3 regions of the Paenibacillus sp. MABNR03 genome follow, and region 3 is predicted to be linked to each of the others. Evidence: riboswitches for the same ligand, from Rfam matches in the RefSeq annotation. Region 3 holds a riboswitch; each other region holds the start of a gene.

Region 1 (4,827 bases), on a different contig from region 3:
TTGTTTTTTATAGCAGCAACTGCACTACTTACTGCTCCTGCAAGTTAATAAAAGCATCCGCGGCTTTGACCGATTCCGGAACCAATTCACTTTGTACCAGCCACTCCCGGACGTTCTCCCAGGAGGAGGCTTCCTGCCAGCCAAACGGCTTATCTTCTTCAGTCATTAGTGGCAGCAGGATGTCCAGGCTTTTTCCTTCAATCTCCGGATCAAGCGGGGACGTTTCATTTTCGTGGGTGAGCAGGATGTTCAATGCTTCTTCTGGATGTTCCGCCACATATGTTTGCCCTGCCTGCATCGCTTTGACGAAACGGGTGAGCTGATCCTTCTTGGCCTCAATGCCCTCATCGCTTGCCGTCAGGACGAGTTCATAATAATCCGGTACGCCGTAATCGACAGGATTGATCGACTTCACGGCATGACCTTCTTTCTCCAGAATCAACTGCTCATGATTGATAAAACCACCCATTATGGCATCAGCCTGTCCGGAGGCCAGCGATGGAAATAGGTCAAAACCGACATCCACCAAATTCATGTGGTTCGGATTGCCACCATCCTGGCGGATCATCGTGCGTACCATGGCTTCATACAGGGGAACGGAGGAATACGCTACCGTCAGTCCTTCGAGATCTTTGGGCGAATGTACTTTCCCGTCCGTTTCCGTCAACAGATGAACGAGCGGATGCCGAACAACAGCGGCAATGGATCGTACAGGAATGCCTTCTCCACGAGCTAGCAAAATTTGCGGCTGATAGCTCAGCGCCAGATCCACTTTGCCAGCAGCTACAAGCTTGAGCGCATCATTCGTATCAGCAGGCATCTGAATGTCCACATCGAGACCTTGGTCTGCAAAATATCCCTTCTCCTGTGCAACGTATATAAAGGAATGGACTGCGTTCGGATACCAGTCGAGCATGATGGACAATGAATCATGGTCACCAGACGACGATCCGGTTGTTGTTGAATCTGTGCCCTGAACCTGGGGATCGGAATCGGACGATGATGGGTTGTCACCCGTATTGCCACAACCGCTGACGATCAACAGTAAACAGATGAGGGCAGGAAGCAGGATGTGAATGAGTTTCTTTTTTCTCATGGATAAATGGGCCTCGTTTCGTTCATTTTTGTTTGGTTCCAATCGCTGATATGTTTCAAAGAGATCGACAGGAAGGAGCAGCACTTGTTATCTCATTGCGATTGCCCTTTAATCGACTTTTCTCTGCCTGCATGGTCTGCATTCCGCTTCAATCCAAGGGCTCGCTCCAGCCAGGCAATAAGCACGAACAGACCGATGCCCAGCAAGGATAACAGCAGAATGGAGGCAAACATCGCATCGGTATTCATGTTGCTGGACATTCTGCGGCTGAAATAACCAAGACCTTTGCTGCCTCCGAGCCATTCGCCAATGGTTGCGCCGACCACGCAGTACACCACTGACATCTTCAATCCTGAAAAGAAAGAGGGGAGCGCAAGAGGTACCTGTAGCTTGCGGAACAGATCCCACTTGCTTGCTCCCATGGTCATCAGCAGTTCGCGCTGTTCCGGGTCGCCTTGACGGAGACCATCATAGGTGCTGACCACAATCGGAAAGAAAGCGATCAGAAACACCACAGCGACTTTGCTCCAGAGTGTGTAGCCAAACCACAGAATGAATACAGGAGACAGGGCGATCAGTGGAATCGTCTGGCTGATTACGATGAAGGGATACAGCGCCTTTTCAATCGAACGGCTGAGGTGCATGCCAGCGGCCAGTGCGCTTCCGGCAACGATGGACAAGCCGAAGCCAACTGCTACCTCCATCAATGTGGCAGGCAGATGGGTTCCCAGGAGCAAATGCCTATGCTCAACTAGAGAACTCGCTATTGATGTAGGTGCAGGGATAATGAAAGAAGGGACCCAGCCCAATCGCACGATGCATTCCCAGCCAGCCAGCATCAGGAGGAGAAGCACAGCGAACAGGGCATAGCGGGCAAACCATCTGCTGACGTTAAAGCTTCGCATGTAGTTGTTCCTCCAACCGTTGTCGCATCTGTATAAGATCGGGATCGTAGACCATGTCCGAGTGTCTCGGACGGGGCAGAGGCACCGTGATGTCCAGCAGCTGCCGACCGCCAGGAGTCAGAAGGACAATCCGGTCACTTAATAACAGGGCTTCTTCGATATCATGCGTGATGAACAGCACCGTTTTGCCGAGGCTTTCCCACAATTCTAGCAGCCAGCGATGCATCTCCCGCTTGGTCATGGCGTCAAGCGCGCCAAAGGGTTCGTCCAGCAGCATCAGCTGTCCTCCTGTCAACAACGTGCGAAGCAGGGCAACCCGCTGCTTCATGCCGCCGGACAGTTCGTCCGGGTAGGCATGCTCATAGCCGGATAAGCCGAATCTGTCGAGTCCGGCCATAATGTCAGCGCGCAGCTTCACCTTGTCCTGCTTCCTCGGGGCAAGCTCCGAGGGAAGCAGGCAGTTCTCCATAACCGTCCGCCAGGATAACAGCAAATCCTTCTGCGGCATGTAGGCGACTCGACCAAGTCGCTGTCCTGGCGGCACCCCAGCAATTTCGATCGTGCCGTCTGTCGGTTCAAGCAAGCCTGCCAGCAGCTTGAAGAGTGTACTCTTGCCCGACCCGCTGGAGCCGATCAGCGAGACGAATTCTCCCTTTTTTACACACATCGACACATTGGAGAGCACGGGGGAATGTCTCTGATCCGGAAAAGTAAAGGTCATGTTGTCAATCTGTACATCGTTGCTCATTTGGTTTCTTGACCCCCTTGGAATAAAAACTGCCTGAAAGGAAATGCACGTTATTTGCGATCTGTATGTAAGTAAACGCGAAAAAGCCCGCCCATTTCCGGAGAAATGAGTGGGCCTGTTAAGTTCAACCGATATTCATGTTCATATGAATATGAAAAAATCCGTTAACTGAAAGTCCGCTCCACTTCCCTCCGCTGGTATGATCCAGATCAGGTTCAAAGGGTCCGAATACATTCATTCGTCTCAGCCGCAAGGCTCCCCTAGTGCAATCGTTCAAGATATGCAGTTGTGTACACAGCATATATCACATTCCCGCGAGATGTAAAGAGGGCGGCTTAAAAGAAGTGTGCGTAAAGAAGTTAGGAAAGTGACCTATTCTAATTGTTTGAATGTAACAGTGAATCAAGCTCACCGATCAGACGGGCAATCTGTTCAGGTGTGCCAATCGTAATCCGAAGCCAGGAAGGCATGCCGAATTCGGCACCGCCGCGGACAGAGATGCCTCTGTTTAACAATTCTTTGGTAATCGGGCCACTATCCTGCAACAGATCCACCATCATGAAATTCGTTTCGGAAGGGATGTAGGGTAACTTCCAATGATCAAAGGACTGCATTAACGTTTCCCGTCCCTGACGATTGTAGTGCAGGCAATGAGAAACAAATTCATGATCATCCAGGCTGGCTGAAGCAGCGGCTTGGGAGGTGGCCGTCAAACTGATGGGCAGCTTGACCCGGTTAATGCCTTCAATGATGCTTTCATTCCCGATGCCATATCCAATTCGCAGGCCGGCAAGTCCATATATTTTGGAGAAGGTTCGCAAAATAATCAGATTATTATACTGCTCCAGCAGCTTAACCGTATCAGGATAATCTTCACTTTCCGCAAATTCATAATACGCTTCGTCCAGGACAACCACGACATGGGAGGGCACATGTTCGAGTAAACCAAGCAGGGCATCTGCCGTGAAAATGGTTCCGGTTGGATTATTCGGATTGCACAGCCAGATGATTCGGGTAGAAGCATTGATCCGCTGCCGGAATTGCTCCAGGTCCAGTGAATGGTTGACCAAAGGCACTTCATGAATAACCCCGCCTGCCAGCAGCGTAGCGCCCTTATACCAGTTAAAGGAGGGGACCGGAATGAGTGATTCCTCGCCGGGATTAAGAAAGGCTTGGGCGGTAAGGGTTAGGAGCTCGAATGATCCACTGCCAAATACCAGTTGGGAGCTACGCACACCCAGACGTTCCGCAAGTTTGTCACGCAGCAGTTGGCTGGAACCGTCGGGGTATTGAGCCAGAAGATCGGAGCTCAGCGATCTGACTGCTTCCGCTGCCAGGGGAGAAGAGCCAAACGGATTCTCGTTCGCTGCAAGTCGATCTACACTTTCCAGTCCCAATTCCCGCCGGATCTGTTCCATGGATTTGGCAGGTGTATAAGCCGGAATTTGATTTAACAGATCTTTAACAGGAGGAGAGGGAACGGTTGAGAGGGATTGCATAATCATACCTTCTTTCCAGTGGAATTAGATCGAGAATGATATCTGTTTCTGGGCTATCTGCTGTGGTGTCTCTTGTGGAGGAGTCAACAAGCGATTTAGAATAAGATTTTCAAAATGAGCAAACCCGCTGTCCCGAACACGTGGACGCTCCAGCGTAATTCGGGTATCCATCGTTATATGACCATCCTCGATTAACAGTACCCTGTCAGCCAGCGCAACCGCCTCACTGACATCATGAGTGACCAGAATGACAGTCAGATCTTCTTCTACCCACAAGCGTTCGATTAATTGCTGCATCTCAATTCGGGTCAATGCATCCAATGCACCCAGCGGTTCATCCAGCAGCAGTAAACGCGGATGACTTGCGAGTGCCCGTGCCAAGGCAACACGTTGTTTTTGTCCGCCAGATAATACCCCCGGCCAGTCACCTTCACGCTCTCCAAGTCCTACATTGCGAAGTGACTGGCGTGCATTTTCCTTGTTCTTGTCTGGGATTCCCAGCCGTACATTGTCGAGCACGGATTTCCAAGGCAGCAGTCGGGCTTCCTGAAACAGAAACCGTGTCTCTGGTGCTGTACT
Region 2 (4,827 bases), on a different contig from region 3:
CGGAAATCTGTCGTTTGCGTTCAAGGAAAGCAGGTTCTTCCGTAATTTCTTCACGTCTTGGACGGTCAAAAGGAACATCTACCTCCTGCAGCACTGCAGCAGGTCGATTGGATAACACATAGATTCGATCGGCAAGCAGCAGTGCCTCTTCGATATTATGGGTTATGAACAGCACCGAGCGGCGGTTCTGTTCCCAGATATCAAGCAGCCAGCGCTGCATATCGCTGCGCGTCAATGCATCGAGCGCACTGAAGGGCTCATCGAGCAGCATCAGTTCCTGTGGGCTGAGCAGGGCACGAAGAAATGCAGCACGCTGCTGCATGCCGCCCGATAGCATATGCGGATAGGCCTGTTCGAATCCGGCGAGACCAACACTGGCCAACCACTTCCGTGCTTCCGCGAGTGCTTCTGCCTTGGGCGGAGCACTTGCCGATACTTCACCTGCAAGCAGCACATTTTCTTCAATGGTGCGCCATGGGAAGAGAGCAGGCTGCTGTGGCATATAGCTGATTTTACCCCGCTGTCCGGTAACGTTCTGTCCGTTCATCAGGACCTGGCCTGCTTGCGGTTTTAGCAAGCCTCCAATGATGTGAAACAACGTGCTCTTGCCGCAGCCGGAAGGACCAACGATGGCTGCGAATTCGCCCTGCTCCACAGTCAGGGACAATCCGTTCAGGACCGGGAGCTTGCTCCTGCGTTCCCGAAATGAAGCATGAACGTCCTGTACTTCCAGCGCAGGCAGATTCCTAGTCCCGGAAACGGACATAGCAGCGGGAGCGGGAGTGAGTGATCCTTCATTTGACCCCTTAATTGTGGTACTTCCGCTTGGCACTGTTTGCGCCTGTTCGTTATGTTTGAGTGTCATCTCGCATTCACCTCCTAACCTTGTATATTGCTTATGATGCGATTCAACGCTTCTGTGGTCGCCAGCGAACGAGCAGCTTCTCCAGCAGGGCAATGAAAAGGAAGAGCAGCAGGCTAAGCGCTACAATAATCATGATCGCAACGAATAGACGGTCTGTCCGGTAGGCGGACTTTTGAAGCATCATATAATAGCCGATCCCTTTATCCGCTCCGATCCATTCTGCAATGATGGCGCCCATCACGCTGTATGTGGCGGCAATTTTGACACCGGAGAAGATCGAGGGCAATGCGTGCGGCAGCTCCAGCTTCCAGAAGATCTGTCCGCGTCTTGCTCCCGCCATGCGCATATAATTCATCATTGCGGCATCGGTTCGGGTTAGACCATCCATGGCAGCAACAGCAACGGGGAAGAAGCAGACCAGGATAATGGTAATCAGCTTGGGCAGCAGCCCGAATCCGAACCAGATCAGCAAGAGCGGAGCGAGCGCGATGGTAGGTATATTTTGACTAAGGATAAGTAATGGATAGAGGGCTGATTTCAGGAATGGAATCAGATGCAGCACCATCGCAATCAGCAGTCCTACCAGTGTGCCCGCCGCGAAGCCGATCAACGTGAGCTGAATGGTCGCCCATGCATGCATGCCGAGCCGTTCTGCCTGGGATGCCGCTTCATGCGCGATGTCGGAAGGTGCCGGCAGCATCCATTTTTCAATGTGAAACAGGGACACCGCGCCCTGCCATATCGCTATAAAGAGAATAACCGCCACAATGGGCGGCCATACACTTTTGAAATAGGTATGCATTAGCGATACTTCTCCGTCAGGGTATCCATGCTGAAGCCGTTCGGGCTATGGGCAATTTTGATCTGGGAGATGATGCTTGGACTGCCAGCCTCCACGAGCACCTCGTGCATTTTGCGGACAACTTCGAGCAGTTCCTCCAGTTCTCCCTCCATCGTGGTGTCGAGCGGGTTGACCTGGTATTTCAAACCGGATTGCTGAATAACTTCAATGGCACGATCCACGTAAGGGTATGAATTTTCACCATTTGGCGTTTTGGGAATGACCTGAATGCTAAGCAGTGTGCTTGCCATGAGAGATCACGGCTCCTTTCGGGTTAGTTGTATTTTATTGAGGTAAAAATTCGTTCGTATACGCCTTGGATACATCAATCTGCTCATCGAGCAGTTTTTTGTCGAACATCCAGTCCGTGTAATTTTGCCATACTTCCTGTTTCTGCTCACCCCAGCGCGGAGCATCGTCCTTGTACTTAGGGCTGAGCCATTTTTGGCTTGCCAGGACAAGGTCCTTATCCAGATCCGGTACAGCCTTGATCAGAATGTCCGCAGCTTCTTCGGGATGATCAATAGCGTATTGGTACCCCTCGGAAGTGGCCTTCATAAACGCCTTAACCAGCTCGGGGTCGTTCTGAATGGTCTGTTCGTTCGTAACGAGTACAGGGGTGTAATAGTCCAGCGCGTCGGAATAATCCTTCACATACAGCATGTCGATGGGTTCTCCGCGCAGCTCGGCTTCAATTCCGGTCCAGGCGTAGAAAATCCAGGCAAAATCAATGTCCCGTTTCACTGCGGTAAAAAAGTCGGCATCGCCCATATTAATATTTTTCACTTTGGACACATCGGCGCCTTCGCCTTCCATGATGGATTGCATGACTGCTTCTTCCACAGGGGAACCCCAGCCGCCATAGGATTTGCCTTCAAAATCTTTGGGTGATTTAATGTTTCGGTCCGCCGGAGCGGCGAAACCGGACGTATTATGCTGAATGACGGCTGCAATGGAGACAAGCGGAACGTCCTGTGTACGGGCTTGTGTTACACTCTCCTGATAACTTACGCCAAAAGGCACTTCGTTCGACGCAACCATCGTATCCGCGCCCCCAGCACCCGGCTGCACAATCTCAACATTCAAGCCTTCCGCTTGGTAGAAACCTTGATCCACGGCGGCATACAGACCAGTGTGGTTTGTATTTGGGGTCCAGTCGAGCACGACTTTGACATCCTTCAGTGCTGCGCTATCCCCTTCATTGGTGTTTTCAGTGTTGCTGCTGCCGTTCTGTCCTGTGGGTGCTGCCTCCTGGCTGCCGCATGCAGCGACGGTGACCAGTGTCACACACAAGAGCAGGAGGCCGATCATTTTCCGCCATCTCATCTTGATTTCTCTCCTTCAGTTGTCCGGCCAGTGGCACGGGGTACTCCTTGGCTTCATATCCAAGCATGGTGCATAAATCCTTCGATTTATACCAGCTATGATCCGGATGGCATCCTTTTTTATACAAAAAGAAATTAAGAAAAATGTCTTATCCATGTAAAAAAAGAAGCCAGACCGATTTGGCGGCACTTTTTCTTGCAATATCAGTAAGTCAGCTTCGAAGCTTAATCTTTCTGATAACATCAAAAAAAGCGCCCCGAAATCCGGGACGCGTGCAGGCGTTAGAGAGGTGGCGTACAGCACATGGCTGGGCCTATTCAATATACTCCGATTCCTACGCTGGCATGATCCAGATCAGGTCTAAGGGTTAGTATCTTCGTGGGATACACTCTCAGCCGGCCAATTCCGACTCCCCTGGGAAACTATGAAGTTACGGGCATTACTAGGTGTAATTATAGGCCAGCGGGTGGAACGTGTCCAGTCAGGAACTGGATGGGATACGTAAATAATTATCGTGGCGAATAATATAAGGCGATCTGGCTTAGTGCAAAAGCATCGGATAGTGGGCCATAGCCTAAGTGCTGAGGATCTGGAAGGTTTCCAACAAAAACTTGGATCAAATCCGATGTTTGATATCTCGTCGCATAAGGGCTGCTTTCCCTATTTCAGCGATCAGCTTTTGATCGTTTGACCTTGACCGGGGTCGCTTGATTCATTTAAATAACATAATTTAGATACAAAAGGAGATAGTACTGCTATACAAATAATTATTTTTTACATAAAAATGGGGGCGTACTGAATGATCCTTAAAATCATATTCGCAATTATTCTGTCCTATTGTATCTACGTTTTTTTCACAGCTTACCTTTTATTTTTGGTTCCGTCTCCAACTACTATTGAAAATACGGATATGCAAAAATCGGTAACAGAAGGAAGTACAACAGATCGCGTATTACTCTTGGAGGACGGCTTTCAATCCGGTCAGGTGAGAATCCAGACCATTCGAGAGGCGAAAACAAGCATCGACGTGGCTTATTACTCCATCCAAAAGGGAAAAACATCTCAACTCTTTTTTGCTGCTTTATTCGATGCAGCTGATCGGGGTGTGCATGTTCGAATCATTTTAGACGGGATTTTTCACAGCATGCGCGGAGAATTGCGTGATATTCCAGATGCCATTGCAGCTCACCCCAATGTGGAGTTAAGGTATTATGAACCACTCCACATATTTATGCCATGGACATGGCATAACCGTCTGCATGACAAGATCCTTCTTGTCGACAACACATATGGCATCATTGGCGGCCAAAATATTGGTGATAAATACATGGCATTGCAACCCCAAAAAGACTATGTATTCGATCGGGATGTCCTTGTTTACAATCCAAACCATAATACGAACAGCACGGTTGTTGAAATGAAAAAATATATAGATCGGTTATGGAATCATCCATTCACCAAACCAGAAAAACATGCAAAACGTCAGCATCATGCAAAGGGGGTAAAAGAGCTTGCTCGGCTGGCTCAGTTATATAAAAAAGCTCGGGCTCAGAGCGATCCTTTTGTTAAAGTGTTGCCGAAGGAATGGGCTCAAGGAGCTCTTCATTCCGACCACGTCGCTTTCATTCACAATCCAATCAAAAGGCTGTATAAAGACCCGACCATGTGGAGAGCATTTGTTCATTTCGCCAATCAAGCAAAGTCGAAAGTGTACCTTCAGACGCCATATGCCATTCCTACCAAGAAAATGAAGAAAGCAGTACATCTGTCGATGAATCCAAAAGCAGAATGGGTC
Region 3 (4,827 bases):
GTGCAGATTGCAGGGGATTTAGGCTTATAAAAAGAAAATATTTACACCTTATCCGGTTGTGTTTTGGCGCTTTTTGGTTTACAGATGAGATTGTTTCTCATATAATTTATGTAACCAAGTTTCATGTGATGAAACATGAGGAGGGCATTATGCCATGGAAGACCGCAAATTAACCGTCCGTGCTGTGGAACGGGCGCTGGATATATTATTGTGTTTTACCACCCGCAGTGATCTGGGACTCACGGAAATTGCCAGCCAGATTGGTTTGCACAAAAGTACAGTTCACCGTCTGATGGCTACACTGGAGGAGCGGGGATTCGTTATTCGTGATGCTGCCACAGAGAAATACCGACTCGGTATTCGAATCTGGGAGCTGTCTGCCCATATGTCCCGCAGTGATGATCCGGCCATATTGCTGCTTCCTGCGATGGAGCGGCTCAGAGATCGTCTGGGAGAGACCGTCAGTCTGTATCTTCGGGATGGCAGTGAACGGATACGAATTCAGGCCGTCCAGAGTGATCAGGCAATCCGCCGTGTGGCTCCGGTCGGCGTGCGGCTTCCCTTATCTGTAGGAGCATCCAGCAAGGTGCTAATGGCATTTGCGACGGAGGAGGACCGGGAGGAATTGATGAATAGCCCGGAATGGCCGGTATTTATCGATCCTGAGGTTTATCTGGCCCAGATGGGAGATATTCGGGAGAATGGATATGCAACCAGCTACGAGGAACGGGAGCCTGGAGCGGCTGCAGTATCCGTACCGATTATGGACCGTAAGGGAAATATCGCTGCTGCACTTTCGGTATCCGGACCCGTTAGCCGTCTGTCCCAGGAAACTTTGCATGAATATGCACCTGTGCTGAAGGAAGCGGCTGCGCAGATGGGCCTCATGTTGTCCTGATTTTGAATACAGTGGAAGATAAAGGGTTGTTTTTCTGATGGACTTGCGCTAGTCTGTAATGGACGGCCCGGCGGGGCTGGAATGATGAATTGAATATGGAACTGCGGTACGTATACCGCAACTTGTTAACGTTACTGGGGGAGTCCGAATTGTCCGGACTGAGACGGAATCGCATGAGATTCCGGACCCTTTGCACCTGATCTGGATCATACCAGCGTAGGGAAGTAATCGGCGATATAACCACGAACACCTGCATAATACTGCCTTTGGCATGTCTCCACTTGAGGGAGCATGGCATCAGGCTTGTTATGGGTGATGGACATGAGCCGGTTCCCTCGGGAACCGGCTTTTTTTATATACAGTGAACAGGCGAACGTCCGCTGCAAAGAAGGATTACATCTCCTGATGTGCGGGCCTGCGAGAATGGGGTTTAGTCCAGTCATTCAATAGCCTGTCAGCTTAATCTGCTGTAATGTCCTCTTTTCCGAAGTGTGGTCGCTCTTTCTTACCTATGCGTGGATGATTGGGCTGGGTGCGCAAGCCAACAAACGGACTAATCAATCCATGGGACCACCAACGAGGAGGAAGAGGTAGCGATGAGTACGGACAACAGAACAACGGGACAGAACCATTCAGAGCATATGTTGGAAAAGGAAACAGGGGCGGCCGGGCGGGTTCAGCCATTTCCCGGCAGCCGCAAAGTGTACATTCAGGGCTCACGTCCGGACATTGCTGTACCGGAGCGTGAAATTGCCCTTCATGACACGAATACTCCCCAAGGGGTGGAGCATAACGAGCCGCTGCGTGTCTACGATACGAGCGGCCCCATGACCGATCCCGGATTCCATGCGGATATCCGGGCAGGTCTGCCAGCTCTGCGTACACGCTGGATTACAGAGCGGAATGACGTTGAGGCATACCAGGGACGCACCGTCAAACCGGAGGATAACGGTTTGAAACCTGGAGGGAAGAGAGCCGGAGCTGAAGAGTACCCGGGCTTGCGCGGCAAACCGCTGCGTGCACAATCCGGACGATGTGTCACCCAGATGCACTATGCGAGAAAGGGCATCATTACACCGGAGATGGAATTTGCAGCCATTCGTGAGGGAGTGGAGCCGGAATTTGTGCGGCAGGAGCTGGCGAGCGGCAGAGCCATTTTGCCGTCAAATATTAATCATCCCGAGAGTGAGCCGATGCTGATCGGGCGCCATTTTCACGTAAAGATCAACGCGAATATCGGCAATTCGGCCGTTTCCTCTTCGATCGAAGAAGAGGTGGAGAAGATGACCTGGGCGGTTCGCTGGGGATCGGACACGGTGATGGATCTCTCTACGGGCAAGGACATTCATACCACCCGGGAATGGATCATCCGCAATTCGCCTGTACCGATTGGAACAGTGCCGCTCTATCAGGCGCTGGAGAAGGTGAATGGCGAAGCCGAGGCCCTGACCTGGGAACTTTATCGTGACACGCTTATTGAGCAGGCAGAGCAGGGAGTGGATTACTTTACGATCCACGCAGGCGTGCTGCTGCGTTATATCCCGATGACGGCCAAACGGATGACAGGGATTGTTTCCAGAGGCGGCTCCATTATGGCGGCATGGTGCCTTGCACATCATCAGGAGAATTTTTTGTACACCCACTTTGAAGAAATCTGTGAAATCATGAAAAGGTATGATGTGGCCTTCTCTCTCGGAGATGGACTCCGCCCAGGCAGCATTTATGATGCCAATGACGAAGCGCAGATGGCTGAACTTGCTACGCTCGGTGAACTGACGCAGATCGCGTGGAAGCATGATGTGCAGGTGATGATTGAAGGGCCGGGACATGTGCCGATGCACAAGATCAAGGAGAATGTCGACCTCCAGATGGAGATCTGCAAGGAGGCGCCGTTCTATACACTCGGACCGCTGACGACAGATATCGCACCGGGCTATGACCATATTACCTCAGCCATTGGGGCGGCGATGATCGGCTGGTTTGGAACGTCCATGCTCTGCTATGTGACGCCCAAGGAACATCTGGGCCTGCCGAACAAGGATGATGTGCGGGAGGGAGTTATTGCCTATAAGATTGCTGCACATGCCGCGGATCTGGCCAAAGGCCATCCCCGTGCACAGCGCCGGGATGACGCACTGTCGAAGGCCCGCTTTGAATTCCGCTGGCGGGACCAGTTCAACCTGTCACTGGATCCGGAGCGTGCGCTGTCCTACCATGATGAGACGCTGCCGGCTGAAGGGGCCAAGGAAGCCCATTTCTGTTCCATGTGTGGACCGAAGTTTTGCAGCATGCGCATCACCCAGGATATTCGTGCCTTTGCCGCAGACAAAGGGCTGTCCGAGAATGAGGCTGTGGCGGCTGGAATGCAGGAGAAGGCTGTGGAATACCGAACCCGATCCTAGGCGACGTTACAGCGCAATCTGGGCGGTCTAGAATGTATAAAAGCCGTTCTCTCCGCTATTGGGAGAAGAACGGCTTTTAGTTATGGAACCAGTTTGCTTCGCTGAAGAAGTAGATAGAGGGTCAAAATACAGGATATTTCTATCCGTTATAGGTTGATTGTCTCACAGATGTTTAATAAAATGAGTATAAGTAAAGACAAATAAGAGTAGCCAGGCCAATGGCTACTCCTGCACAGCATTTGCGGCAGGTATTCCTCCGAGTGCAGCTTAGCTCAGATGAAGTGACCCGTCAGGCCTGTCAACCTGTGGCGGGTCACTTCTTTTTCCGTTCGATGTATGTCAGGAGCGCAATAATTAACATTGCGAACACGATTACGTCGTTGAAAGAGAAGTTCATAGGATCACCTCCCACTGGAGGCAAGCCTATTCCCCACCACAAATTGGCTGTACATATGGATTATACCATTTGAAAGACTCTCATTCGAGAGTCTTTTTATCATGAAACAAAAGTACTTCACAGCTGAAGCTCTACATGTCAAAACTAACGATGAACGATGTTCAGGTGCTGCTCCAAATAGGTTGCAAGCGATGCCAGGGGACTGTAAATCTCCGTACCTGCATTTGCTGTTGCGCGAGCTGCTGCGGGAGCCATGGACAACTGAGCGGCAACCACCATTTTGTCTGGCGACTGAGCAGCCAATTGCTGCAAGCCCGTACTGACTGCCTCAAGATAGCCGTCCTTATCGCCCCGCATAATCAACTCAAATGTACCGGGAATTAACACGGCCTCTATTCTTGATGTATCCGCAACCTGCTGCCCGCTTGTTTCACCTTGCTGCAATGCTTTATTCACCCGCGTCATCGTTCCTTCAACGGTTGCCGGGTTGGTAAAAGCAAGGATGTATTCTTGGGAAGTCTGCTGCAGCTTCTGCAACAGTGGATCATCGATGCCGATGACGGGTATGGAAACATGCTGTGCTGCCTGCGCCAGTTCCGCAGCAAATAGGGTACAAGTGACCAGGATGGCATCTGCATGACATTGGGCAATCCATTGTAACGTCTGAGATACCTTCTCTTGCGTGACAGCTTCAGAGAAGTTGGCATCATGTTTGCGGCGATCCAGACCCGGATCGACATAATGCACAAGTTCTACTTCATAGGAGGCGAGTGTCTCTTCAATCAGTGCGATGTTGGAATAGTGAGCGTGAAAACAGCCGATCGTGATCATGGTGACATCCCCTTTACCAATGCTTTTAACCTGTGAGTGCAACAGATATTTAACTCATTATAGAAATGCAATTGGAAACTGTACAGATTTTTATGCCAAACGCCAATAACCGTCTCCCCGCCAAACGGCGGAAGGACGGCTCTATAATCAGGTTCGAATATGATCAGATGTACATTTTAGCGCATGGAAGGCGATGCATTCTTTTGTGCCATTTTTTGCTGCAAAATCTCATGAAAGGATAGACCTTGAGTGTTCTCATTCTCCTTTTTGGGAGCAGTGGTCGCCGTGTTGCGTGGATA

Evidence for each region. Region 3 has a riboswitch for thiamine pyrophosphate ahead of thiC (phosphomethylpyrimidine synthase ThiC). Riboswitches for the same ligand answer to the same signal wherever they lie in the genome.
Region 1: another riboswitch for thiamine pyrophosphate. It lies ahead of AAIH57_RS09530 (ABC transporter ATP-binding protein); the one in region 3 lies ahead of thiC (phosphomethylpyrimidine synthase ThiC).
Region 2: another riboswitch for thiamine pyrophosphate. It lies ahead of AAIH57_RS24700 (ABC transporter substrate-binding protein); the one in region 3 lies ahead of thiC (phosphomethylpyrimidine synthase ThiC).

The regions. Positions count from the first base shown of each region.
Region 1 covers NZ_JBCIYR010000002.1:171,050-175,876, forward strand. The annotation lists gene AAIH57_RS09520 (ABC transporter substrate-binding protein) at 29-1,096, opposite strand; gene AAIH57_RS09525 (ABC transporter permease) at 1,189-2,001, opposite strand; gene AAIH57_RS09530 (ABC transporter ATP-binding protein) at 1,988-2,749, opposite strand; TPP riboswitch at 2,919-3,021, opposite strand; gene hisC (histidinol-phosphate transaminase) at 3,127-4,248, opposite strand; gene AAIH57_RS09540 (ATP-binding cassette domain-containing protein) at 4,273-4,827, opposite strand, start outside.
Region 2 covers NZ_JBCIYR010000006.1:96,252-101,078, forward strand. The annotation lists gene AAIH57_RS24685 (ABC transporter ATP-binding protein) at 1-766, opposite strand, end outside; gene AAIH57_RS24690 (ABC transporter permease) at 909-1,667, opposite strand; gene AAIH57_RS24695 (MTH1187 family thiamine-binding protein) at 1,667-1,957, opposite strand; gene AAIH57_RS24700 (ABC transporter substrate-binding protein) at 1,992-3,032, opposite strand; TPP riboswitch at 3,346-3,458, opposite strand; gene AAIH57_RS24705 (phospholipase D-like domain-containing protein) at 3,943-4,827, shown strand, end outside.
Region 3 covers NZ_JBCIYR010000009.1:62,607-67,433, reverse strand. The annotation lists gene AAIH57_RS27265 (IclR family transcriptional regulator) at 155-898, shown strand; TPP riboswitch at 1,025-1,138, shown strand; gene thiC (phosphomethylpyrimidine synthase ThiC) at 1,540-3,300, shown strand; gene AAIH57_RS27255 (hypothetical protein) at 3,519-3,770, shown strand; gene AAIH57_RS27250 (hypothetical protein) at 3,842-4,528, opposite strand; gene AAIH57_RS27245 (hypothetical protein) at 4,705-4,827, opposite strand, start outside.